Regions from separate parts of the Actinomadura graeca genome, predicted to be linked through region 2. Evidence: predicted binding sites of a transcription regulator. Region 2 holds the regulator's gene; each other region holds the start of a gene.

The links. Region 2 encodes LexA, which represses DNA repair genes until DNA is damaged. Its sites were predicted from a motif close to TCGAACANNTGTTCGA; they were not measured.
Region 1: the regulator LexA is predicted to act here: its motif matches at 2,233-2,248, upstream of AGRA3207_RS09495 (DUF6504 family protein).
Region 3: the regulator LexA is predicted to act here: its motif matches at 3,205-3,220, upstream of AGRA3207_RS00730 (Rv2578c family radical SAM protein).

Annotation. Positions count from the first base shown of each region.
Region 1 covers NZ_CP059572.1:2,066,124-2,074,081, reverse strand. The annotation lists gene AGRA3207_RS09510 (quinone oxidoreductase family protein) at 1-789, opposite strand, end outside; gene AGRA3207_RS09505 (TetR family transcriptional regulator) at 879-1,565, opposite strand; gene AGRA3207_RS09500 (hypothetical protein) at 1,917-2,156, shown strand; gene AGRA3207_RS09495 (DUF6504 family protein) at 2,299-2,574, shown strand; gene AGRA3207_RS09490 (DNA polymerase III subunit alpha) at 2,565-5,918, shown strand; gene AGRA3207_RS09485 (DUF4328 domain-containing protein) at 5,887-6,567, opposite strand; gene AGRA3207_RS09480 (hypothetical protein) at 6,659-7,003, opposite strand; gene AGRA3207_RS09475 (response regulator) at 7,094-7,744, opposite strand; gene AGRA3207_RS09470 (sensor histidine kinase) at 7,757-7,958, opposite strand, start outside.
Region 2 covers NZ_CP059572.1:1,778,612-1,786,569, forward strand. The annotation lists gene AGRA3207_RS08245 (vitamin B12-dependent ribonucleotide reductase) at 1-1,844, opposite strand, end outside; gene nrdR (transcriptional regulator NrdR) at 1,968-2,441, opposite strand; gene AGRA3207_RS08255 (LysM peptidoglycan-binding domain-containing protein) at 3,537-3,869, opposite strand; gene lexA (transcriptional repressor LexA) at 4,044-4,742, shown strand; gene leuS (leucine--tRNA ligase) at 4,792-7,260, opposite strand; gene AGRA3207_RS08270 (hypothetical protein) at 7,504-7,958, opposite strand, start outside.
Region 3 covers NZ_CP059572.1:155,096-163,053, forward strand. The annotation lists gene AGRA3207_RS00720 (MarR family winged helix-turn-helix transcriptional regulator) at 1-557, shown strand, start outside; gene AGRA3207_RS00725 (aldo/keto reductase) at 965-1,984, shown strand; gene AGRA3207_RS00730 (Rv2578c family radical SAM protein) at 2,133-3,158, opposite strand; gene AGRA3207_RS00735 (glycoside hydrolase family 10-like protein) at 3,298-4,911, shown strand; gene AGRA3207_RS00740 (DUF3040 domain-containing protein) at 4,968-5,171, shown strand; gene AGRA3207_RS39685 (ATP-binding protein) at 5,736-6,254, shown strand; gene AGRA3207_RS00750 (helix-turn-helix transcriptional regulator) at 6,646-7,773, opposite strand; gene AGRA3207_RS00755 (hypothetical protein) at 7,915-7,958, opposite strand, start outside.

The sequences.
Region 1 (7,958 bases), 290 kb from region 2:
GTGCACCAGGCTCGGCCGCGCCAGGTACACCGAGCCGGCGGCGTTGAGGCGCTGCGGGTCGAACGCCGCCACCGGGCCGCCCGCCGCCCCGTACAGCGCGAGGGTCCCGCGCGGCCGCAGGCTCGCCAGGCTCCCGTCGAACGTCGGCGCGCCGACCCCGTCGTACACGGCGGCGACGCCCTCGCCTCCGGTCAGTTCCCGGACCCGGTCGGAGAAGCCGTCGTAGCCGAGCACGTCGTCGGCGCCGGCGTCCCGCGCGAGCTTCTCCTTCTCCGGCGTGGACGCCGTCCCGATGACCCGGGCGCCGAGGTTCTTCGCGACCTGGGTGAGCAGCAGGCCCATCCCGCCCGCCGCCGCGTGCACGAGGACGGTGTCGCCGGGCCGGATCTCGTACGTCGCATGGGTCAGGTAGTGCGCGGTCGCCCCCTGAAGGAGGGTGGCCGCCGCGTCCTCCAGGTCCACCCCGTCCGGGACGGGCACGACGCTCGCGGCGGGGATCGCGGCCCGCTCCGCGTGGGCGCCCTGGACGTTGACCCAGGCGACGCGGTCGCCCACGGAGAACTCCTCGACGCCCTCTCCGAGGGCCGCGACCGTCCCGGCCGCCTCGACGCCCGGGACGTAGGGAAGCGGCTGCTGGTACACGCCGGTCCGGAAGTACACGTCGACGAAGTTGACGCCGCTCGCCGCGACGTCGATCAGCACCTCGCCGGGCCCGGGCGCGGGGTCCGGGCGCTCGCCCGCCTTCAGGACCTCCGGCCCGCCGTTCTCGGTGACGACGATCGCTCGCATTTCCAACTCCTCCAGTCGGGATTACCAGTCGGCAACCGCGCGGCCGGGCACCCTATTCCTGTCCCTGATCCCTCGATTCCCGCCGCGGCTCAGACCCAGTCGCGCATCGTCTCGCGGGCGAGTGCGACGGTCTCCTCGACCAGCGCCGCGACCATCTCCGGGTCCCAGATGTCCTGCCGGGCGCAGTCCTCGAACGCGACGCGCGCCGCCGCCGAGTGGAAGGCGACGACGATCTGGGGGCGCAGGTCCCGCCGGGGGTCGACGCCCTCGCGGCGGGCGATCTCGGCGGCCTGCGCCCGCTCGGACGCCGAGGAGCGCGCCACCTGCGCGGCCTGCAGCGCGGGCGTCGCCTCGATCACCCGCCGGATCCGCCGGAACCGGGCGCTGTCCTCGGGGTCGCTGTCGGCGATCGTCCGCAGCACCACCCGCAGCGACTCGAACAGCGCGGTGAACGGCCGCTCGCCGGGCGGGCGCGACGCGAGCGCCTCCTCCAGCACCTTGTCGTACTCGCCCAGGAACGCGGTGACGACGTCCTCCTTGGTGGCGAAGTAGCGGAAGAACGTCCGCTGCGACACCTCCACGGCCGCCACGATCTCGTCGATCGTCGTCTCCTCGTACCCCTGGGCGAGGAACAGCTCCAGGGCGGCGTCGATCAGCGCGAGCCGCGTCCGCTGCTTCTTGCGCTCGCGCAGCCCGGCCAGTGCGCGGCCGGGCGGCTGCGGGACGGGCCCGCCCTCCGCCGAACCTGGGACGTCGCCGGAGGGGGCGGCGGTCATCGAGGTCTCCTTCGACTTCTCGCGGGGACGCGGCTCGGGGCCCGTCTCACAGAGGCTTCTATCACGGAACCCCTTCCATATCCGGACGTTTCCACACCATGTGGATCATCGATTGGCGCCACCGGGCGCGGCGCGTCGTCCCCGCCTTCCCGGTCCAGTCCCGCCCACCCGGGAAAACGCCTGCGGACTCTGCGGGTTTCCGCTGCGCAGGCGCGGTTCTCGGGTCATGCTGGACCTCTGGTCACCAGTTGTCGCCGCGTGATCGCCCATGGTCATGCACGGCGGCCCCGACCCCGGTGCTGAGGCGGCTGATCGAAGGTGTCTGTAGTCGGTGGGCGCGATACCCCGGAGGTGCGCAGGCGCCACCTCGCGGCGCTCGCGTACGAGGTCGAGGCGCGCGGTCTCTCCTGGCGGTTCGCCGGTCCCGGCGAGTCGGTCCTGACCGTGCTCGTCCCGCGGACGAGCCGGCAGGTCATGGTGGTGGCGACCCCCGTCGGCGACGGCTGGTCCTACCTGTGGCCGGGCGGCGGCATGGCCGACGTCGCCGACGTCCCCCTGGTGGCGGACCAGCTCGCCCGTCTCCTGGGCTGACGTCTCCCGGGCCGGCGTCTCCCGGGCCGGCGGATCGGCCTTGCCTCCCCGTCCGGGGCTTCCCTAGACTCTCGATGCGAACGTATGTTCGAGCTTGGTTCCGCATGTCTTCCCCCGTGCGGTGAACGCGAGGGGGAGGCAGATGACGCGGGTCTTCGGCGATCCGGTGGACGTGTGGGTGAGCGACGGGCGTCCCGTCCGGTTCGTCTGGCGCGGCCGGCTCCACACCGTGCGGCGGGTGCTGGAGCACTGGGTCACGACCCGGGACTGGTGGCGGGAGCGGCATCCCGACGGCGAGGCCACCGGCGAGCGCGAGTTCTGGCGGGTCGAGGCGGGCCCGGACCGGGAGATCGGGGTGTACGAGCTGCGCTATGACGCGGCGTCCGAAACCTGGCTCCTTTCCCGGGTATGGGACTAATTGTGCACCTTCATGTCGCTTCGGGGTATTCGCTCAGGTACGGGGTGGCGTCGCCCGCCGCCCTGGCCGGGCGCGCCGCGGAGCTGGGCATGCGGACCCTGGCGCTGACCGACCGGGACGGCCTCTACGGCGCCGTCCAGCACGTCCAGGCGTGCCGGGACGCGGGGCTCGGAGCCGTCGTGGGTGCCGATCTCGGCCCGCTCCCCGGTGGCGGGCGGGTCGTGGCGCTGGCCCGGGGGCGGTCCGGGTGGCGGTCACTGTGCCGGCTGGTCACGGCGGCGCACGCGGCGGGGGAGCGGGGCCGTCCGGCGATCACGCGGGACATGGTCGGCGCGCACGCCGAAGGGCTCGTGGTGCTGCTCGGGCCCGCGTCCGACGTGGGCCGGGCCGTCGCGGAGGGCCGGCCCGGCGAGGCCGCCCGGCGGCTGGCCGCCTGGCGCGCGGCGGCCGAGTGCGCGATCGAGATCGTCGACCACGGCGCCGACGACGGGCGCCGGGCCGCGCGGATGCTCGCCCTGGCCCGCGCCGCCGGTATGCCCGCGGTGCTCGGCAACGCCGTCCGCTATCTGGAACCCGCCGACCACGCGGTCGCGCGGGTGCTGGACGCGACGCGCAGGCGCCGTCTCCCCGCCGGGGAGGACCGGACCGGGCAGGCGTATCTGAAGTCGGTGCCCGAGATGCGCAGGGCCGCCGAACGGGGCTGCGGCGACGAGGCGGACACGCTGCTCGCCGCGACGCGGCGGCTGTCCGAACGCTGCGTCCTAGACCGCCGCGACCTCGGCATGGACGCCGTGCACCTGCCCGAGGTCGAGGGCGACCCCTACGCCCGGCTCGCCGCCCGCTGCGGGGAGGGCCTGGCCCGGCGCGGGCTCGCGGGGTCGCGGACGGCGGCGGAACGGCTCACCGCCGAGCTCGGCGTGATCGCCCGCAAGGGCCTGGCCGCCTATTTCCTGACGGTCGCCGACGCCGCCGCGCTGATCCGGGGGCGCGGCATCCGCTGCGCGATCCGCGGCTCCGGCGCGGGCAGCCTGGTCAACCACCTGCTCGGCATCGGCGACCTCGACCCGCTCCGGCACGGCCTCCTCATGGAACGGTTCCTCGCCGACAGCCGCGAGGGGCTACCCGACATCGACCTGGACGTGGAGTCGGCGCGGCGGCCGGAGGCGTACGAGGCGCTGTTCGCCCGGTACGGCGCGGACGCCACCGCGTGCGTGTCGATGATGGAGACCTACCGGGCGCGCAGCGCCATCCGCGACGTCGGCAACGCCGCGGGCCTGCCGCCGCGGGAGATCGACGCGATCGCCAAGGCGTTCCCGCGGATCAGGGCGAGCCAGATCCGCGCCGCGCTGGAGGATCTGCCGGAGCTGCGGCAGAGCAACCTGGCGCGGGGGCGGCTGGAGGAGATGTTCCGTGTCGCCGAGCGGCTGGACGGGGTGCCCCGCCACATCGCGATGCACCCGTGCGGCGTCCTGCTGTCGAACGCGACGCTCCGCGACCGGACGCCGGTCGAGACCAGCGCGCTCGGGTTCCCGATGAGCCAGTTCGGCAAGGACGACGTCGAGGCGATGGGGCTGCTCAAGCTCGACGTCATCGGGGTGCGGATGCAGTCGGCGATGGCGCACGCGGTCGCCGAGGTCGCGCGGACGACGGGGAGCGGGATCGACCTGGAGGCCGTCCCGCGCGACGACCCGGCGACGTTCGGGCTGATCCGCACGTCCCGCACGCTCGGCTGCTTCCAGATCGAGTCGCCCGGGCAGCGGGAGCTGATCGGCCGCCTCCAGCCGCGCGACCTGGACGACCTCGTCCTCGACATCTCCCTGTTCCGCCCCGGGCCCGTCAACTCCGACATGGTCGGCCCGTTCCTGGAGGCGCGCGCGGGGACGCGCGAACCCGGGTACCCGCATCCCGACCTGGAACCCGTGCTGCGGGAGACCCTCGGCGTGGTGGTCTTCCACGAGCAGGTGCTGCGGATCTTCGACGTGATGACGGGCTGCGGGCCCTCCCGCGCTGAGGCGGCGCGGCGGAGCCTGAACGACGAGCGGGGCCAGGCCGTGGTCGGCGCGTGGTTCCGCGCGCGGGCCCTCGCGCGCGGCTACGGCGAGGACGCCGTCGAGCGGGTCTGGCGGACCCTGACCGCGTTCGGCGCGTTCGGGTTCTGCAAGGCGCACGCCGCGTCGTTCGCGCTGCCCACCTACCAGTCGGCGTGGCTGAAGCGGCACCACACCGCCGCGTTCTACGCCGGGGTCCTCACCCACGACCCCGGCATGTACCCCAAACGCGTCATCCTCGACGACGCCCGCCACTTCGGCGTCCCGATCCTGCCCCTGGACGTCAACCGGTCCGCGGCGGCGTGGCACGCCGAGCCGGTCTCGGAGGGCGGGCCGTCCGGCATCCGGGTCGCGCTGGGCGAGGTCAGGGGCATCAGCGACGCGGAGGTCGGGCGCATCGTGGACGGGCGTCCCTTCACGTCGCTGTCCGACTTCTGGCGCCGAGCCCGGGTGTCGCGGCCGACCGCCGAGCGCCTCGTCCTGGCCGGGGCGTTCGACGGGCTGTACCGGACGCCGCCGGTGCCGCGCCGCGACCTGCTCTGCCAGGTCGGCGCGCTCCACCGCGCCGCCCGCCGCGCCGCCGCCCGCGACGTCGCCGAGGGGCAGCTCCCCCTCGGCGGGCCGGACCTCGCCGAGCGCGTCCCCGCGGGCGGCCTGCCGCCGATGACGGCCGCCGAGGTCGTCGAGGCGGAGCTGGACGTCCTCGGCCTGGACGTGAGCCGGCACGTCCTGCGGTTCTACGACGCGTTCCTCGACGACCTCGGCGTCGTCCGCGCCGCGGCGCTGCCGGGCCGCCGGGGCGGGAGCGAGGTGCTGGTCGCGGGGGTCACGGTCGCGACGCAGACCCCGGAGGTCCGGTCGGGGCAGCGCGTCATCTTCGTGACGCTGGACGACGCGACCGGCCCCGTCGACCTGGCGTTCTTCGAGTCGGTGCAGGAGAGGTGCGCCGCGACCGTGTTCGGCTCCCCGCTGCTGGTGGCCCGCGGCCGCGTCCGCCGCGCCGGCGCGCACGCCGTCTCCCTCACCGCCACCGCGTGCTGGGACCTGACGACCCTGAACGGGCTGTGGCGCGACGGCGGCCTGGACGCCGTGCACGCCGAGATGGCCCGCCCGGGCCCGCCGAGCCGGCCGGTGGGCCGCCGGATCGTCCAGCCCACCGGCTTCGCCATGTCCCCGTACTCGGTGTCCACCGGGGGGCGGCCCCCCGATCCCCCGGACGCGTGGCACGGCTGTCCTCGCTCCGCTAGAAACCCACCCGGGGCGGCTAGGGGTTGCGGCCCACCTGGAGGCGGGTGATCTGGAAGACGGTGGCCATGCACATGGCGGCGGCCAGGGCCTGGAAGGCGGCGGCGGCCACGCCCATGTGCACGTCGAAACGCGCCTCGGCGAGGGTCTCGACGCTGCCCGCGGCGAACACGCGGGCGAGCAGGAGGCCGAGGAGGACCGACGCCCACCAGCCCGCGACGACGAGGGCCGCCGCCTGGCGCTCGGCCGTCCGGTACCGGCCACTGTTGACCCAGATCTCGTAGACCAGACGCGGCGGCAGCCACAGGTTGACGATCGGGCAGAGCCAGCCGAACACCACCCAGGCGCGGTGGTGGCGGTGCGGGCCGGGGGACTGCCCGTAGGCGCGCCACAGCCAGCCGAGGTACAGCAGCCCGGTGACGGCGGCCATGATCGCGCAGATCAGGAAGACGTCGGTGTAGGGCGCGAGGGCCCTGCCGGTGGCGTCGGGATCGTAGGTGTCGTGCGTCTCCCCGCGCAGCGGATGGGCCATGCGGAGCAGGCTGATCCCCGAGCCGAGCGCGATGAACGCGTTGAAGCCGAGCAGCATGAACACGGCCACGCCGACGGCGCGGAAGTCGCGGCGCCGGGCCCACGCGCCGCACGCCGGGCACCGGGCGACCTCGGTCGGGATGATGTCGCCGCACAGCGCACACGGCATGATCCACCTCCGCGCCTTGGTCCCGTGTTTCTTCGGATACTACGTACGTTTGACTTGTCCCGCCCAGGGAGGGTTCGCACGTCCGCCGGGTTCATCCCAGGATGAGGCGGCCCGCGAGGAGTGTCGCGGCGGCGGTGACGGCGGCCCAGGCCGCCAGCCGCCCGAGGCCGCCCGTCGCGAGCAGCCGCTCGGGGCGCAGACCGGTCACGAGGATCAGCGCCCACCACTCGGCGGCGAGCGCGATCGAGGCGTAGAGGGATCCGAAGCCGACGAGCGAGAACAGCAGGACGACGGCCGCGGGCGTCAGGGTGTGGGCGAACAGGGCGGGCCCGCGCGAGGGGCCGCGCAGCCCGCGCCGGAGCCCGGCGAGGACGGCCGCCCAGCCGAGGACGCACAGCACCCACACGGCCAGGACGGTCACGGGCAGGCCGTTCATCGACTCCGGTGCCAGTGCCGTCCCCTTCGTCGTGCCGTCCCGCGGTGTGCTTGCCCGGTCCCGCCGTGTCCCCGCCCCGTCCTGCGGGCCTCAGCCCATGAGACCCGACTCCCACGCCCACGCCGCCGTCTCGGCGCGGTTCCGGGTGCCCAGCTTGCGGTGCACGCTGCCCAGATGCGTCTTGACGGTGGACAGCGACACGAACAGCTCGCCCGCGATCTCGTCGTTCGTCCGCCCGCGCGCGACGAGCCGGACGACCTCAAGCTCCCGTTCGGTGAGCGGCTCGCGCGGCTGCGCGGCCGTGCGCGCGGCGGGCGCCGCCAGCTGCTCCAGCAGCCGGACGGTGATGGACGGCGACACCAGCGCCTCCCCGTTCGCGGCGGCGCGCACCGCCTCGACCAGCAGCGCGGGCCCGCTGTCCTTGAGCAGGAACCCGACCGCGCCGCCGCGCAGCGCCCCGTACACGTACTCGTCCATGTCGAAGGTGGTGACGATCACGACGCGGAGCGGGTCGTCGACGGACGGGCCGGCGAGCAGCCGGGTCGCCTCCACGCCGTCCATCTTCGGCATCCGGATGTCGAACAGGCACACGTCGGGGCGGAGCCGGCGGGCCTGCTCGACGGCCTCGGCGCCGTCGGCGGCCTCGCCGACGACCTCCATGTCGGGTTGCGAGTCGACGATCATCCGGAACCCGGTCCGGACCATCTCCTGGTCGTCGGCGATCAGTACGCGGATGGTCACGCCCCGATTCTCTCAGGCCCCGCGGGGGCCCGGGACGGGAAGGACCGCGAGGACCTCCCAGCCGCCCTCCGGCCGGGGGCCCGCCCGCAGCCGCCCGCCCAGCGCGTCCACCCGCTCGGCCAGCCCGGACAGCCCGAACCCGCCGGACGGCAGCCGCCGCCCGCGTCCCTGCCCGTCGTCGCGGACGGCCGCCTCGACCGACCCGTCGCCGAGC
Region 2 (7,958 bases):
ACGACGTGGCCGTGCTCGGAGATGAACTCGACGATCGCCTCGATCTGCTCCTGCTGGTAGCCGAGCTTCCTCAGGGCGCGCGGCACCGTCTGGTTGACGATCTGCATGGAGCCGCCGCCGACGAGCTTCTTGAACTTCATCAGCGCGAGGTCGGGCTCGATGCCGGTGGTGTCGCAGTCCATCATCAGGCCGATGGTGCCGGTCGGCGCGAGCAGCGACGCCTGGGCGTTGCGGTAGCCGTGCTTCTCGCCGAGCTTCAGGCACTCCTGCCACTGCTTGGTCGCGGCGACGTGCAGGGCCTTGTCCATCTCGTCGAGGGTGCGGACGTCGTCGTTGGCGGCGGCGTGCTTGCGCATGACCCGCTTGTGGCCCTCGGCGTTGCGCGCGTATCCGGCGTACGGGCCGACGACGGCGGCGATCTCGGCGGAGCGGCGGTAGGCGACGCCCGTCATCAGCGAGGTGACCGCCGCGGCGAGGGACCGGCCGCCTTCGGAGTCGTAGGCGTGCCCGGTCGCCATCAGCAGGGCGCCCAGGTTGGCGTACCCGATACCGAGCTGCCGGTAGTCGCGGGTCGTCTCGGCGATCTTCTCGGTGGGGAAGTCGGCGAAGGTGATGGAGACGTCCATCGCCGTGATGATCAGCTCGGTGAGCTTGACGAACTTGGCGACGTCGAACGTCCCGGCGTCGGTGAGGAACTTCAGCAGGTTGATGCTCGCGAGGTTGCAGGACGAGTTGTCCAGCGACATGTACTCCGAGCAGGGGTTGGACGCGGTGATCCGCCCGGTCTCGGGGTTGGTGTGCCAGGCGTTGATCGTGTCGTCGTACTGGATGCCGGGGTCGGCGCACTCCCACGCCGCCTTGGCCATCAGCCGGAACAGTTCCTTGGCCTTGACGGTCTCGACGACCTCGCCGGTCATCCGGGCGCGCAGGCCGAACGAGCCGTCCGCCTCGACGGCGTGCATGAACTCGTCCGACACGCGGACCGAGTTGTTGGCGTTCTGGTACTGGACGCTGCCGATGTCCTTGCCGCCGAGGTCCATGTCGAACCCGGCGTCCCGCAGCGCGCGGATCTTGTCCTCCTCGCGCGCCTTGGTCTGGATGAACTCGGCCACGTCGGGGTGGTCGACGTCCAGGACGACCATCTTCGCGGCCCGCCGCGTCGCGCCGCCCGACTTGATCGTCCCGGCGGACGCGTCCGCGCCGCGCATGAACGAGACGGGGCCGCTCGCCGTGCCACCGGAGGACAGCAGTTCCTTGCTGGAGCGGATACGGGAGAGGTTGAGGCCGGCGCCGGAGCCGCCCTTGAAGATGACGCCCTCTTCCTTGTACCACTCCAGGATCGACTCCATCGTGTCGTCGACCGACAGGATGAAACACGCCGAGACCTGCTGCGGGGACTTGGTGCCGACGTTGAACCAGACCGGGGAGTTGAAGCTGAACAGCTGGTGGACCAGCGCGTACTTCAGCTCGTGGTCGAAGATCTCCGCGTCCTCGGGAGAGGCGAAATAGCCCTGCCGCAGTCCCGTCTCGGTGTACTTCTGGACGACGCGGTCGACCAGCTGCTTGAGGCTCCACTCGCGCCGCGGCGTGCCGACCGCGCCGCGGAAGTACTTGGACGTGACGATGTTGACGGCGTTCAGGGACCAGAAGTCGGGGAACTCCACTCCGCGCTGCTCGAAGTTCACCGAGCCGTCGCGCCAGTTGGTCATGACGACGTCACGACGTTCCCAGCGCAGTTCGTCGTACGGATGCACGCCGGGTGTGGTGAAGATGCGCTCGACCTTCAGCCCTTTGCGGCCCCCCTTGCCGCGCCGCGCCGCCGAGCCGCTCACCGTCTCCGTCATGACCTTCCCCCTCTCGGGCCCGCCCGACCGGGCCCTGTTCAGGAACAACTCCGCCGCCGCGCGGGGCATGCCCAGCGCGGTGGCGCTTTCACATGTGCTGCTGTGTGCTGCCGGAACCGCCCCCTAACCGGGCGGGCCGGACTCCCCCGAAGAAGCGGACCTGCGTAGTGTTTCGATCTCCTTGGCGAAGTCGTCCAGCGACTCGAAGCCCCGGTACACCGAGGCGAATCGCAGATAGGCGACCTCATCGAGTTCGCCGAGCGGCCCCAGGATCGCGAGGCCGATCTCGTGCGAGGGGATTTCCGCGGATCCGGACGATCTGATCGCCTCTTCGACCCGCTGACCCAGCTTCGCGAGCGCATCCTCGTCGACCGGGCGGCCCTGGCAGGCCCTGCGCACCCCGGCGATGATCTTTTCCCGGGAGAACGGCTCGGTGACCCCGCTTCGCTTGGCCACCATCACGAGCACATTCTCCTGCGTCGTGAATCGCTTGCCGCATTCCGCGCACGACCGGCGGCGCCGAATGGCGCCCCCGTCATCGGTCGAACGACTGTCGATCACTTTGGTGTCAGGGTTGCGGCAGAACGGGCAGTGCACGCGTAATCCCCTCCCTGACCGTAATCACGTCCACCGATGAACAGCGCCATATATAGGTGAAGTACATCGGTGTCACTACTAGATGTTGTGGTCAACCGTACGGGGACGCGCAGGCGTACGCAACCTGCCGGGGGACCTCGGACGTTGACCCGCGTCACATCGCCCACGTCCGTCCCGCCCGCACGGGCATCTCAATGATCTTGCTCCGGGCGTGTCGCGGCCTCGTGAGCGGACCCGCGCCCGGCCTGGACACCCCAGGTCCGCGGCAGCCGACGAGACGGGCGGGACTGGGCGTAACTCGCGGCCTCCACAAAACCCGGAAGCCGCGGCGGGTGGTATCAGACGGCACCGCACAAGGCGCAAGGCCCGGCGGAGGCGCGCTGCCCCAGGCGGGGGGACGAGGCCCGGCGGAGATGCGCGGGCCTCATGCGGACGGGCGCAGGCCCCGGCGGAGGCGCGCGGCCCCCCGGGCGGGGGGCGCCAGGCCCGGCGGAGGCGCGGGGCCCTCAGACGGAGGCGCGCAGTCCCCAGGCAGAGACGCAAGATCCTCAGGCAGAGACGCGGGAGCCTCAGGCAGAGACGCGGGGCCCTCAGATGGAGACGCGCGGCCCCAAGCGGGGGCGCGAGGCTCGGCGGCTGCGCGCCTCTCCCGCGAAGGCGCGCGGGCCCCGAGCGGGGGGACGCAAGGCCCGGCGGCGGCGCGCGGCCCTCAGGCGGAGACGCGCAGCACCCATGCAGAAGACGCAAGACCCTCAGGCAGAGGCGCACGGTCATCAGGCGGAAGCGCGGGAGCCTCAGGCAGAGGCGCGCAACCCCCGACGGGGGGGAACGAGGCCCGGCGGCGGCGCGCGGCCCTCAGGCGGAGACGCGCAGTCCCCATGCAGAAGACGCAAGACTCTCAGGCAGAGGCGCGCGGCCCTTACGCGGAGGCGCGCGGCCCCCGGGCGGGGGGCGCAAGGCCCGGCGGCGGCGCGGGGCCTCGGGCGGAGGCGCGGGAGCCTTGGGCAGAGGCGTGTGGTGTTGGGTGGCGTAGCGGTGACGTCTGGCGTGGGATGGGCGGCGGTATGAGGCTCGGAGTGGGGCGGTCCGGGCGGGTCAGCGCGCGGGGAGGCGTAGCCGTTGGCCGGGTTGGACGGTGGGGTCGCCACCGAGGCCGTTGAGGTCGATGATGCGCTGGACGACGAGGCGGGGGTCGGCGTCGGGGTCGGAGGCGGAGGCGATCTCCCAGAGCGTCTCGCCGGGGCCCACGACGACCGTCTCCCCCGGTCCCGAAGGGCCGGGACGGGCGTCCCGTCCGCCGGCCAGGGCCCCGGGGCCGACCGTGAGCCAGAGGAGCGGCAGGATGATGGCGGCGGCGAGGCAGACGACGACCGCGCGACCACGCCGCGTCAACCGCAGCGGCGCGTGTTCATGGGCCGAACCGGACATCTCGCCCTCCCGACGTCGAATGGATTTTCGATCGAACGCCTGTACGAAGTTCTACCGCAGACCGACGACAAAACGCGAGTACATCTTCGAACAATTGTTTGATCATCCCGTCCGGACGCGATAACGTCACATGACGAGGAGTGACGGATCGAGGCGCCCGGGAGGCGACGAGCGATGAGCAAGGTCCGGGAGCTGCCCGACGGGCCCATGGACGAGACGGGGCTGACGCAGCGGCAGCGCATGGTGCTGGAGGTGATCCGCGACTCGGTCCAGCGCCGCGGATACCCGCCCTCGATGCGCGAGATCGGCGAGGCGGTGGGTCTGACCAGCACCTCCAGCGTGTCGCACCAGCTCCGGGCGCTCCAGCGCAAGGGTTTCCTGCGGCGCGACCCCAACCGCCCGCGGGCGGTCGAGGTGCGGGTGCCCGGGGCGACCCCCGTGCGCACGGAGCCCGACTCCTTCGACGCGGTCGGCGGCCAGCGGTCCCCGACGCAGCCCGCGCCCGCCTACGTGCCGCTCGTCGGCCGGATCGCCGCCGGTGGGCCGATCCTGGCCGAGGAGGCCGTCGAGGACGTGTTCACGCTGCCCAAGCAGCTCGTGGGCGAGGGCACGCACTTCCTGCTGAAGGTCACCGGGGACTCGATGATCGAGGCCGCGATCGCCGACGGCGACTGGGTCGTCGTCCGGCAGCAGCCGGTGGCCGAGCAGGGCGACATCGTCGCCGCCATGATCGACGGCGAGGCGACGGTCAAGACCTTCAAGCGCAAGGACGGCCACATCTGGCTGATGCCGCAGAACCCCGCCTACGAGCCGATCCCCGGCGACGAGGCGTCGGTGCTCGGCCGGGTCGTGGCGGTGCTCCGCAAGATGTGACGCACGCGCCGCGGAGGCGGCCGCCGGTGGACCGGCGGCCGCCCCGGCGCTAGCGCTTGGGCACGATGTTGACGATCTTGGGCGCACGCACGATGATCTTGGCGATCTCGGCGCCGCCCAGGGCCTCCTGGACCCTGGCGGAGGCCAGGGCCAGCCGTTCCAGCTCCTCGCCGGCGATGCCGGGCGCGACGTCGAGCCGGTCGCGGACCTTGCCCGCGACCTGGACGACGCAGGTGACCGACTCCTCCACCAGCAGCGCGGGGTCGGCCGACGGCCAGCCCGCGCGGATCACCGGCGCGGTGCGTCCCAGCAGCTCCCACGTCTCGTCGGCGGTGTAGGGGGCGAACAGCGACAGCAGCACCGCCATCGCCTCGGCGGCCTCGCGGACGGCGGGGTCGGCGGCGCCGGGCCCGGAGTCGATGGCCTTGCGGGTCGCGGTGACCAGCTCCATGATCCGCGCGATGGCGACGTTGAAGCGCTGCGCCTCGACCAGCTTGGTGGCCTCGTCGACGGCGCGGGCGGTGGCGCGCCGCAGCGTGGTGGAGCCGGACGCGGGGTCGGTTCCGGGCGGCGAGGCGACCTCGGCGGCGATCCGGTGGACGCGGGCCAGGAACTTGGACATGCCGTGCGGGGACACGTCCGCCCAGTCGATGTCGTCCTCCGGCGGCCCGGAGAACAGCATCGCCAGCCGGACGACGTCCACGCCGAACTCGCCGATCTGCTCGCCCAGGTCGACCAGGTTCCCGGTGGACTTGGACATACCGCTGCCGTTCAGGATCACCTGCCCCTGGTTCAGCAGCCGGTTGAACGGCTCGGTGAAGCCGACCAGGCCCATGTCGTACAGGACCTTGGTGAAGAACCGGCTGTACAGCAGGTGCAGGATGGCGTGCTCGACGCCGCCGGTGTACTGGTCGACCGGCATCCACTTGCGGACCTGCTCGGTGTCGAACGGGCCGTCCTCGTAGCCCGGGGAGCAGTAGCGGTAGTAGTACCAGGACGAGTCGACGAAGGTGTCCATGGTGTCGGTGTCGCGCCTGGCGGCGCCGCCGCACTTGGGGCACTCGACGTCCGCCCAGGCCGACGCGGCGGCCAGCGGCGAGGTGCCCTTGGGCGCCAGGTCGGCGCCGCGCAGCCCCTCGGGCAGCGTCACCGGCAGCTGCTCGTCGGGGACGGGGACCTCCCCGCACGCCTCACAGTGGACGATCGGGATCGGGCAGCCCCAGAACCGCTGGCGGGAGACCAGCCAGTCGCGCAGGCGGAAGTTGACGGAGGCGCGGCCGGTGCCGTGCTCCTCCAGGATCTCGACGATCCGGGCGATGGCGTCGGCCTTCACCAGCCCGTCGATGGGGCCGGAGTTGACGATCGCGCCGTCGCCGGGGGTGGCGACGCCGGTCTCGGCCGGGTCGGCCTGCCCGGTCTCGACCACGACCCGGACGGGCAGGCCGAACTTCAGCGCGAAGTCCAGGTCGCGCTGGTCGTGCGCGGGCACCGCCATGATCGCGCCGTGCCCGTACTCGGCCAGGACGTAGTCGGACGCCCAGACCGGCAGCCGCTCCCCGTTCACCGGGTTGACCGCGTACCGGCCCAGGAACACGCCGGTCTTCTCACGCTCGGCGGACAGCCGCTCGATCTCGCTCTCGCGGGAGACCTCCTCGCGGTAGGCCTCGAACGCGGCGCGCTGGTCGGGGGCGCAGACCTCCTCCGCCAGGGCGGCGTCGGCGGCGACGACCATGAACGTCGCGCCGTACAGGGTGTCGGGGCGGGTGGTGTAGACGGTGACGGGCTCGTCCCGCCCCTCGATCACGAAGTCGACGTCGGCGCCGGTGGAGCGGCCGATCCAGTTGCGCTGCATCAGCAGGACGCGCTCGGGCCACTTGCCCTCCAGCTGCTCCATGTCGTCCAGCAGCCGGTCGGCGTAGTCGGTGATCTTGAAGTACCACTGGGTCAGGACGCGCTTCTCGACCAGCGTGCCGCAGCGCTCGCAGTGCCCGCCGACGACCTGCTCGTTGGCCAGGACGGTCTGGTCCTTGGGGCACCAGTTGACGTGGCCGCCCTTGCGGTAGGCCAGGCCCCGGTCGTACAGGCGCAGGAACAGCCACTGCGTCCACTTGTAGTACTCGGGGTCGGAGGTGTGCAGCCGCCGCGACCAGTCGAAGGACGGCGCGTACCGGCGGAACGACGCCGCCTGCGTGTCGATGTTGGCGTACGTCCACTCGGCGGGGTGGGAGTCGCGCTTGATCGCGGCGTTCTCGGCGGGCAGGCCGAAGGAGTCCCAGCCGATGGGGTGCAGGACGTTGTACCCGCGCTGGAACCAGTAGCGCGCGACGACGTCGCCGATCGCGAACGCCTCGGCGTGACCCATGTGCAGGTCACCGCTGGGGTAGGGGAACATGTCCAGCGCGTAGCGCCGCTCCCGGCCGTCGTCGTCCTCCACGGCCTTGAACGGGTCGAGCTCCGCCCAGCGGGCCTGCCACTTGTCCTGAACCGCCCGTGGGTCGTAATGCTCGTCGCTGCTCACGCTTCCAGGCTCCGCATTCTGCTCAAGAGGGTCGCCAGACCGCCCGCCGACATGAAACGGCCCCTCGCACAGGAGGGGCCACCACGCTGACGTCAGTTCGTCAACGTGGTCGTTCAAGGAGCAGCCTGGCTGGCATACAGCAAGCGTAGCGCAACCGCAAGCCCTCCCGCCGCGCCTTTGCCGGTCGGTACCCGGACGGCTGCGGCCCGGACGGCCGGTCCCCCGGACGTCGATCCAGGACGATCAGTGCCCGGACGACTGGCGGGCGAGGGAGACGACGCCGGTCACCTGGACGTGGGTGAGGCCGAGGTCGGAGCCCACGGCCGACAGGGTCTCCTCCTCCGAGACGCTGAGGGGGCCGTCGATCAGGGCGATCTCGGCGGCGGCGCGCAGGATGCTCTCCCTCGCCTCGGGGGCCAGCGCGGAGGACGCCCGTCCCATCTCGGCGCGGACCTCGTCGAAGGGGCGGCCGAGGTCGGCGTTCAGCGCGCCCTCGTCGTAGGAGGTGTCACCGGCCTGGCGCACGACGGTGACGGCGCGGGCGCGGGCGCCCACGTGGGTGTAGTCCCCGGAGCGCAGCACCTGGGCGATGGCCATGCGCAGCAGCATCGCGGGCATGCGGGCGAGCTGCGCCGTCGTCGGTATCTCCAGGATCCCGGGATTCCATCGGCCATGGCAGGTGTCGCACTCGACGAACT
Region 3 (7,958 bases), 1.6 Mb from region 2:
TCGTCGTGGAGCAGTGGGCCCGCGCCCGCCCCGACCTCGACGCCTCCCCCATGGGGGTCCTCGGCCGCCTCTCCCGGCTGGCCCAGATCGTCGACCGCGAGCTCCAGGCGGCCTTCGCGGAGTTCGGGCTCAACCGGGGCGAGTTCGACGTCCTGGCCACCCTCCGGCGCGCCGGGCCGCGCGACGGCATGACCGCGGGCGGCCTGGCCCGGCACTCCATGGTGACCTCCGGTGCCGTCACCAACCGGCTCGACCGGCTCGTCGCCAAGGGCTACGTCACGCGCGAGGTCGACCCCGCCAACCGGCGCAGCGTCGTGGTCGCCCTCACCCCCGCCGGCCGCGAGCTCATCGACCGCGCCGTCGCCGCCCACCTCGACAACGAGCGGCGCATCCTCGCCGGGCTCGACCGCCACGGCCAGGACGGCCTCGCCGCGACCCTGCGCACCCTGCTCCTCAGCCTCGGCGACAAGGCCGACGACGCCGACGGGCCCGCCGAAGCGGCTGAGGCGGGGCAGGCGGGAGAGCAGGGCGGCGGAGGGACGGCCGCCAGGCGCTGAGCCCCCCGCGCCCCCTCGCTCCCGGCCTCCCGCCTCCGCGCGGCCGCGCCGCCGGGCCGCGGCGCACCCGCAGGCCCATGCCCGAGGGCCACAGATCCAGCGAAGCGGACCCTCGACGGCTACCTGCCGGGGGGGAGCGGAACCTGCGCTTCCAGGCCGAGCTGTACGGGGTGCCGCGGCCGGCCGCGTCCGGCCGCGGCGACCGCGACCACCCGGCTCCTGACCTTCGCCGTTGCTAAACGGGACATCGTCCCGTATCGTCGGATCCACAAACGGGACAAGGTCCCGTTTATTTCGGACGAGGGGGCGGCGCCGGGCGCGCGTGCCGGGCGCGCACCGCCTGCGATCGCCCGGCTCGTCCACCCGCTGCCAGTTCCGCAAGCCCGCCGCATTGGAGGAACACGCTCATGCAGTACCGCACCTTGGGCCGCACCGGTGTGCAGGTCGGCTCCCTCGCGCTCGGCGCGATGAACTTCGGCGGCATCGGCCGCACCACCCAGGACGAGGCCACCGCCCTCGTCGACGCCGCGCTGGAAGGCGGGATCAACCTCATCGACACCGCCGACATGTACGGGCGCGGCGAGTCCGAGGAGATGGTCGGCAAGGCCATCGCCGGACGCCGCGACGACATCGTGCTGGCCACCAAGGCGGGCATGCCGATGGGCGAGGACCGCAACCACCGGGGCGGCTCGCGCCGCTGGCTGGTCACCGCGCTGGAGGACAGCCTGCGCCGCCTCGGCGTCGACCACGTCGACCTCTACCAGATCCACCGGTGGGACCCCGGCGCCGGCGACGAGGAGACGCTGTCGGCACTGACCGACCTGCGCCGCGCGGGCAAGATCCGCTACTTCGGCTCCTCGACCTTCCCCGCCTACCGCCTCGTGCAGGCGCGGTGGGCCGCCCGCGAGCACCACCTGGGCGCCTATGCCACCGAGCAGCCCAGCTACTCGATCCTGCAGCGCGGCGTCGAGGCGCACGTCCTGCCCGTCGCGGGGCAGTACGGGCTGGGCGTGCTGGCGTGGAGCCCGCTGGCCTCCGGGTGGCTGTCGGGCGCGGTCCGCGCGGGCCGGGAGATCGCCACCCACCGGTCGGCGTTCATGCCCGAGCGCTTCGACCCCGCCGTCCCCGCCAACCGGGCACGGCTCGACGCCGTCGAGCGGCTGGCCGCGGTCGCCGACGCGGCCGGCCTGACCATGATTCAGCTCGCGCTCGGGTTCGTGACCGCGCACCCCGCCGTGACCTGCGCGATCATCGGCCCGCGCACGCCGGAGCACCTGCGCTCGCAGCTCGCCGCCGCCGGCACCGTGCTGCCCGCCGACGTCCTCGACGCGATCGACGCGATCGTCGCCCCCGGCACCGACCTCGCCCCGCACGAGAAGCACGACACCCCGCCCTCGCTGCTCGACCCGGCACTGCGCCGCCGCTGACCGCGGCCACCGGCGTCCGCGCGGGGCGACCCGGGGGCCACGGCGATCCGGGCCCCGCCCCCGGCGGACCGGGTCATGCGTCCGAGGACCGCGGGGCCCTGCTCTGGGCCGGGCGCCGCGCCCCCGCCCGGGCGGCGCCGGGCCCGGCTCAGAGCAGGGTCAGCTGCCGGGGGCCCGGCGGGGAAGCAGGCGGGGGAGCAGGCGGCGCGGCGTCCCGGTGCTGCGGGCCCGCGATGCCGTACCGGGCGGCCAGGTCACGGACCTGCGCGGCGATCCCGTCCTGGTACTCCCGCGGCGCGTAGGCGCCGCCGCGGTACAGCCGCGCGTAGGGGACGACCAGGTCGGGGCGGTGCCGGCGCAGCCACGCCTGGAACCACTCCCGCGCGCCGGGCCGCAGGTGCAGCGGGATCGGCGTCACCGACGTCGCGCCCGCCGCGGCGATCCGCCGCACCGCGTCCTCCAGCTGCGCGGGCGAGTCGGCCAGGTAGGGCAGGACGGGTCCCATGAGCACGCCGCAGCCGACGCCCGCGCCGTTGAGCGCCGCGCACACCTCCAGCCGCCGCCGCGGGGACGGTGTGCCCGGCTCCACCAGCCGCCACAGCGACTCGTCGGCGAACCCGACCGACACCGCCGCGCTCACCCTCGTCCGCCCGGCCGCCTGGCGCAGCAGCGGCAGGTCCCGCAGGATCAGCGACCCCTTCGTCAGGATCGAGAACGGGTTGGCGGCGTCGCGCAGCGCCGCCAGGATGCCCGGCATCAGCCGGTAGCGGCCCTCGGCCCGCTGGTAGCAGTCGACGTTGGTGCCCATCGCGATCGGCGCGCCCCGCCACCGGGGCGCCGCCAGCTCCGCCCGCACCCGCTCGGCGGCGTTGACCTTCACCACGATCCGCGAGTCGAAGTCGGCCCCGGCGTCCAGGTCCAGGTACTCGTGGGTCTTGCGCGCGAAGCAGTACACGCACGCGTGCGAGCAGCCCCGGTAAGGGTTGATCGTCCACTCGAACGGCACGCGGGAGGCGGCCGGCACCCGGTTGATGACCGTCCGGGCCCGCACCTCGTAGAAGGTCATGCCGCGGAACCCGGGCGTGTCGAACGTGCGTGCCACCGACCGCCGCTCGATCAATGGCAGCCCCGGCGCGGCCGCGTCCTCCGCCAGCCGCAGATGATCCCAGCGCACACCGCCTCCATCGAACACGTGATCGGCCTGACCTCGACTGACAGTATGGAACACATGTTCGAACGATGCAACGACGGCGGCGCCCCGGGATCGCCGTTCCGTGCGTGGCATCGCAACGGGTACGTAACAATGACTCGCTATGGCATGGCGAGTGAGGACGCGGATCAGGGTCACGGCGGCGGCGATGACCGCCACGCTGTCGGCGGGCGCGCTGGCCGGCTGCGGCGTGGCCGCGCTCGGCGGCACCGACGACGACCGCGCCGGGCGCGCGCCCGTCCCCGCGGGCGCGCGCGCGGAGTGCCCGGGCACGCCCGCCCCCCGCGACTCCAAGGCCCGGCAGGTGCGCGGCATGTGGATCGCCACCGTCGCCGGGATCGACTGGCCCAAGGACACCGCCCATCCCGCCGAGCGGCAGCGGGCCGAGTTCGTCAAGCTGCTCGACACCGCCAAGGCGATGAACATGAACGCGGTGTTCGTGCAGATCCGCCCCAACTCCGACGCGTTCTACCCCTCCCCGTACGAGCCGTGGTCGCAGTGGATCACCGGCACGCAGGGCAAGGACCCCGGCTACGACGTCCTGGCGTTCATGCTGAAGGAGGCGCACGAGCGCAACCTGGAGTTCCACGCCTGGTTCAACCCCTACCGCGTCAGCCGGCAGGGCGACCTGGACAAGCTCGCCCCCAACAGCCCCGCCCGCCAGCATCCCGACTGGGTCCGCAAGTACGGCAAGGGCCTGTGGTACGACCCGGGCCTGCCGCAGGTGCGGGACCTGACCACCCGCGCGGTGCTGGACGTCGTCCGCAAGTACGACATCGACGCCGTCCACTTCGACGACTACTTCTACCCCTACCCCGAGGACGGCGACTTCCCCGACGCCGCCACCTACAAGACCCACGGCGGCGGCCTGGGCAAGGCCGACTGGCGTCGCCGCAACGTCGACACCCTCGTGGAGTCGCTGTCGGACCAGATCCACCGCACCAAGCCGTGGGTGCGGTTCGGCATCAGCCCCTTCGGGGTGTGGCGCAACAAGAGCACCGACCCCGCCGGGTCGGCGACCCGCGCGCTGCAGAGCTACGACGACATCTACGCCGACACCCGCACCTGGATCCGCGAGGGCTGGCTCGACTACGTCACCCCGCAGCTGTACTGGCCGATCGGCGACGAGCGCGCCGACTACGCCACCCTCGCCGAGTGGTGGTCCCGGCAGGTCGAGGGCACCGGCGTGCAGCTGACCATCGGGCAGGCCGCCTACCGCGTCGGCCAGGACGACACCTGGAAGAAGCCCGCCGAGCTGTCGCGCCATCTCACCCTGAACGCCCGGCACCCCCAGGTGCGCGGCGACGTGTTCTTCAGCGCCACCGACATCGTCTCCGACCGGCGCGGGTTCGCCGACCGGCTGCGCCGCGACCACTACGCCGCCCCCGCGATCCCCCCGCCCGCCCGCGACGGCGCGGGCAAGGCGCCGCCGCCCGTCCAGGACGTCGCCGCGGGCGCCGACGGCGGTGGCGTGCGGGTGCGCTGGCGGCCCTCGGAGGGCGCGGCGTCCTACGCGGTGTACCGGGTGGGCGGCCGGCGGCCCGGCTGCGCCCCCGTCGACCCGTCCGCACTCGTGGCCGACGTCCGCGGCGGCGCCATCATCGACCCCTCCGCCAAGCCCGGCCGCACCTACACCTACTACGTCACCGCCCTCGACCGCCTCCACCACGAGAGCGCCCCGGCACGTGGCGCAACGGTTACCGCCACCGGGGGATAATGATCTTGCTCCGCGGGCAGGAACCAGACACCTGAACGCCCCCCGGAGGTACGAGCATGGCGCTGTCGATGGAGGAGCAGCGGATCCTCATGCAGATCGAGGTCCGCCTGAGCGAGGACGATCCGCGGCTGGCCCATCGCCTCTCCAGGCTCGGCGAGGACCGCACCGGACACCGCGTCCGCGTGGTCGCCGTCGTCGTGGTCACCGCGATCGTCGTCCTGGCCGCCGTCGGCGGCGCGGTCGCCGCCGCGATGTCCTAGCGGGACCCCCGCGCACCGGCACGCCCGCCGCGCCCCGGACGCGCCCGGTGAACGCCGAGGCCCCGGCGAGATCAGATCTCGCCGGGGCCTCGACGCTGAGGCCGGTGTGGTGGTCGCCTCACGGCGAAAGGCACAACGGAGCTCCAGCCCGGACGGACCGGCGGTATTCCCCGAAGGCGTTGTGTAGAGCCCGGGGGACACATGCCACACCGACGCCCCCCAGCCTAGCGGCAACCGCGCCGTGCTCCCTCCACCGGTCCCCGTGTGTCACGATCACCTCACCTGAGAGTGAGGCCCACCTTGACCCGTGCACCGACCCGGTGGGCGGTGCGTCCTCTTATCTAGACCGACGCGGGAAAAGAAGGGAACTGCCCTGGATCGACCGTGGGCGGTGCGCGGAGGCGCCGCCGCGGCCGGGTGCGACCACCCTGTCCGCCGCCGACACGGGGAACTGCCGGCGCGGCCAGATCTGCGGGCATCGCCCCATGCCGCGTCGTCTGCGGGGAAGAAGCCTGTTGAGGGCCGCTGACCTGCGGAAACCACCAGAGGTGAGGAGACGGGGCATTGGGAACGAAGGAACTCGGCATCGACGGGTCCATCGAAGGGTCCATCGACGAGATCGACGAGATCGACGAGATCGACAGAGAAGGCCACCACCGCGCGGTGTGGGAACTGGCCGCGGAGACCCGCGCGGCCTCACGCGCGCGGGCCCTCACGGACCGGACGCTGCGGGCGTGGCGGGTGAGCCACCCCGCCGACATCGACGACATCGTGCTCATGGTCGACGAGCTGGTCACCAACGCGGTCGTCCACGGTACCGGCCCCGTCCGGCTCACATTGCGCCTGGACGGGCGGCGGATCGCCGGAGAGGTCGGCGACGGCAACCCCATGGCGCCCCCCGCGCCCGGAACCCCGCCGCACGTGCTGGACTGGGCCGAGGCCGGGCGCGGCCTGCTGCTGGTCGCCGCGCTCGCCACCGAGTTCGGCGCCCGCCCCGACGGCGCCGGCAAGACCGTGTGGTTCACCCGCCTCCTGGACCCCCTCGACAGCCGCCCCCTCACCGTCGGCGCCCCCGGGAACTGACCCCCGTACCCTGGCCCCCCTCCAGGACCCCCCACCGACGCGCCGAGGCCGCACCAGCCGCGGCGGAGCTCCCAGCCCGATCCGCCGCGTTCCCCCAAGCCCTCCGAGGGCCTCAGGCGCCACCCCACGCCGACGGGCCCATCTCAGGGCGGCGCGTCCTCCGCGCGTGACCCCGCGTCGAAGCCCACGTGCAGCGCGCGCCGGCCCGCGCGTTCCAGCCTGCTGTGGCGAACAGCGCACCTCTGTGCCGCATGCCCCACGGCGGGTGTCAGCACCGCACGTCAGCACCGCACGCCGGATGCAAGGGTCGGACGGCGGGCGGCAGATGGCGCAGGCCGGGCTCCGCCCGCCGGACGGCGCTCGCCGGACGCGGGTGCCGGACGGCGCTCGGTCACGCCTGCAGAGGGCAGCGGTCGACGAGCCACACGCCCTCGTCGTCCACCGACGGCGGCCACATGCCCTCGGCGGGCGGCTCGTCGGCGAGCCGGTCCAGATGCCACTCGATGTGCGCCAGCGGGCCGCGCCACCCCGCCAGCAGGTCCGCCAGCGGCCGCGGCGCGCCCGGCGGGCCGAACGGACGCGGGTCGGGCAGCTCCTGCTCCCACAGCGCGTCGTCGCAGTCGGCCACCCAGTGCGCCGCCGCCTCCAGCACCGCCTGCAGGTCGCGGGCCAGGTCGCCGAGCGAGCGCAGCGCCATCGCGTCCTGGATCATCCGCTCCCGCTCGCTGTAGGGAAGGTCGCGGTCGAACTCCGGCGGGAACGGCGGGCGGCGGCCCTCCAGCACCGGCTCCTCGTCGGTCGCCGCGGCCCGCACCGCCGCCAGCTGCCACCGCGTCCACTCCGCCAGATGCCCGAGGACGCCGCGCAGCGCCGCCGCGCCCTCCCCGCCCTCGCGCACCTCCGCGGCCGCCTCCCGCAGCCGGGACCGCACCGACGCCAGCCGGTCCAGCGTCCACGCCCGCGCACGCGCCGCGCCCGCCGGGCCCCGCGGCCCCGGCTCGGCCGGAGGACGCGGCATCGGCACCCGCAGCGCCGCCAGCAGGTCGTCCAGATCTCGGACCTCCGCGCCCCGCCCCGACAGGAACGCCGCCCCGACCCGGTCCAGCCGGAACATCCGCGGCCCCTCGCGCATCCGGCACCAGCCCACCAGGTACTCCCCGTACGGGGCGACGACCAGGCCGTGCGCCTCGACGTCACGGAAACTGCGCACGCCGCTCTGGTCGGTGTAGGCCAGCCGCACGATCCGCCGGGTGCGCACCGCCTCGGCCAGCGTGTCGTGCACCGGGCCCATCAGCGAGGCGACCTCGCCCAGCGCGGGCGGCGCGGGCACCCGCGGCAGCGCGTACCCGCCCTCGCCCGCCTCGGCGGGCAGCCCCCCGTGCGTGAGCAGCTCCAGATCGCGCCGCACGGTCCGCTCGCTCACCCCCAGCCGCTCGCCGAGCACCGACGGCTGCACCGGCGCGGGCGAGGCCGCGCGCAGCTCGGCGACGAGCGCCAGTAACCGGTCCACGCGATCCACACCACCATCGTGACCCGCGCCGCCGACATTATGCGGTGGCGCGAAGGTCTCAAACCCCTGCGGGCACGGCGCAGCACGCACTTCACCGCAGCACGCACTTCACCGCGCGGCGGCACAGCGCGGCGGCGGCGTGCGGCGCGGTCACCTGCCCGACAACTCCGCCGCGAGGCCCTCGAAGTCGGCCG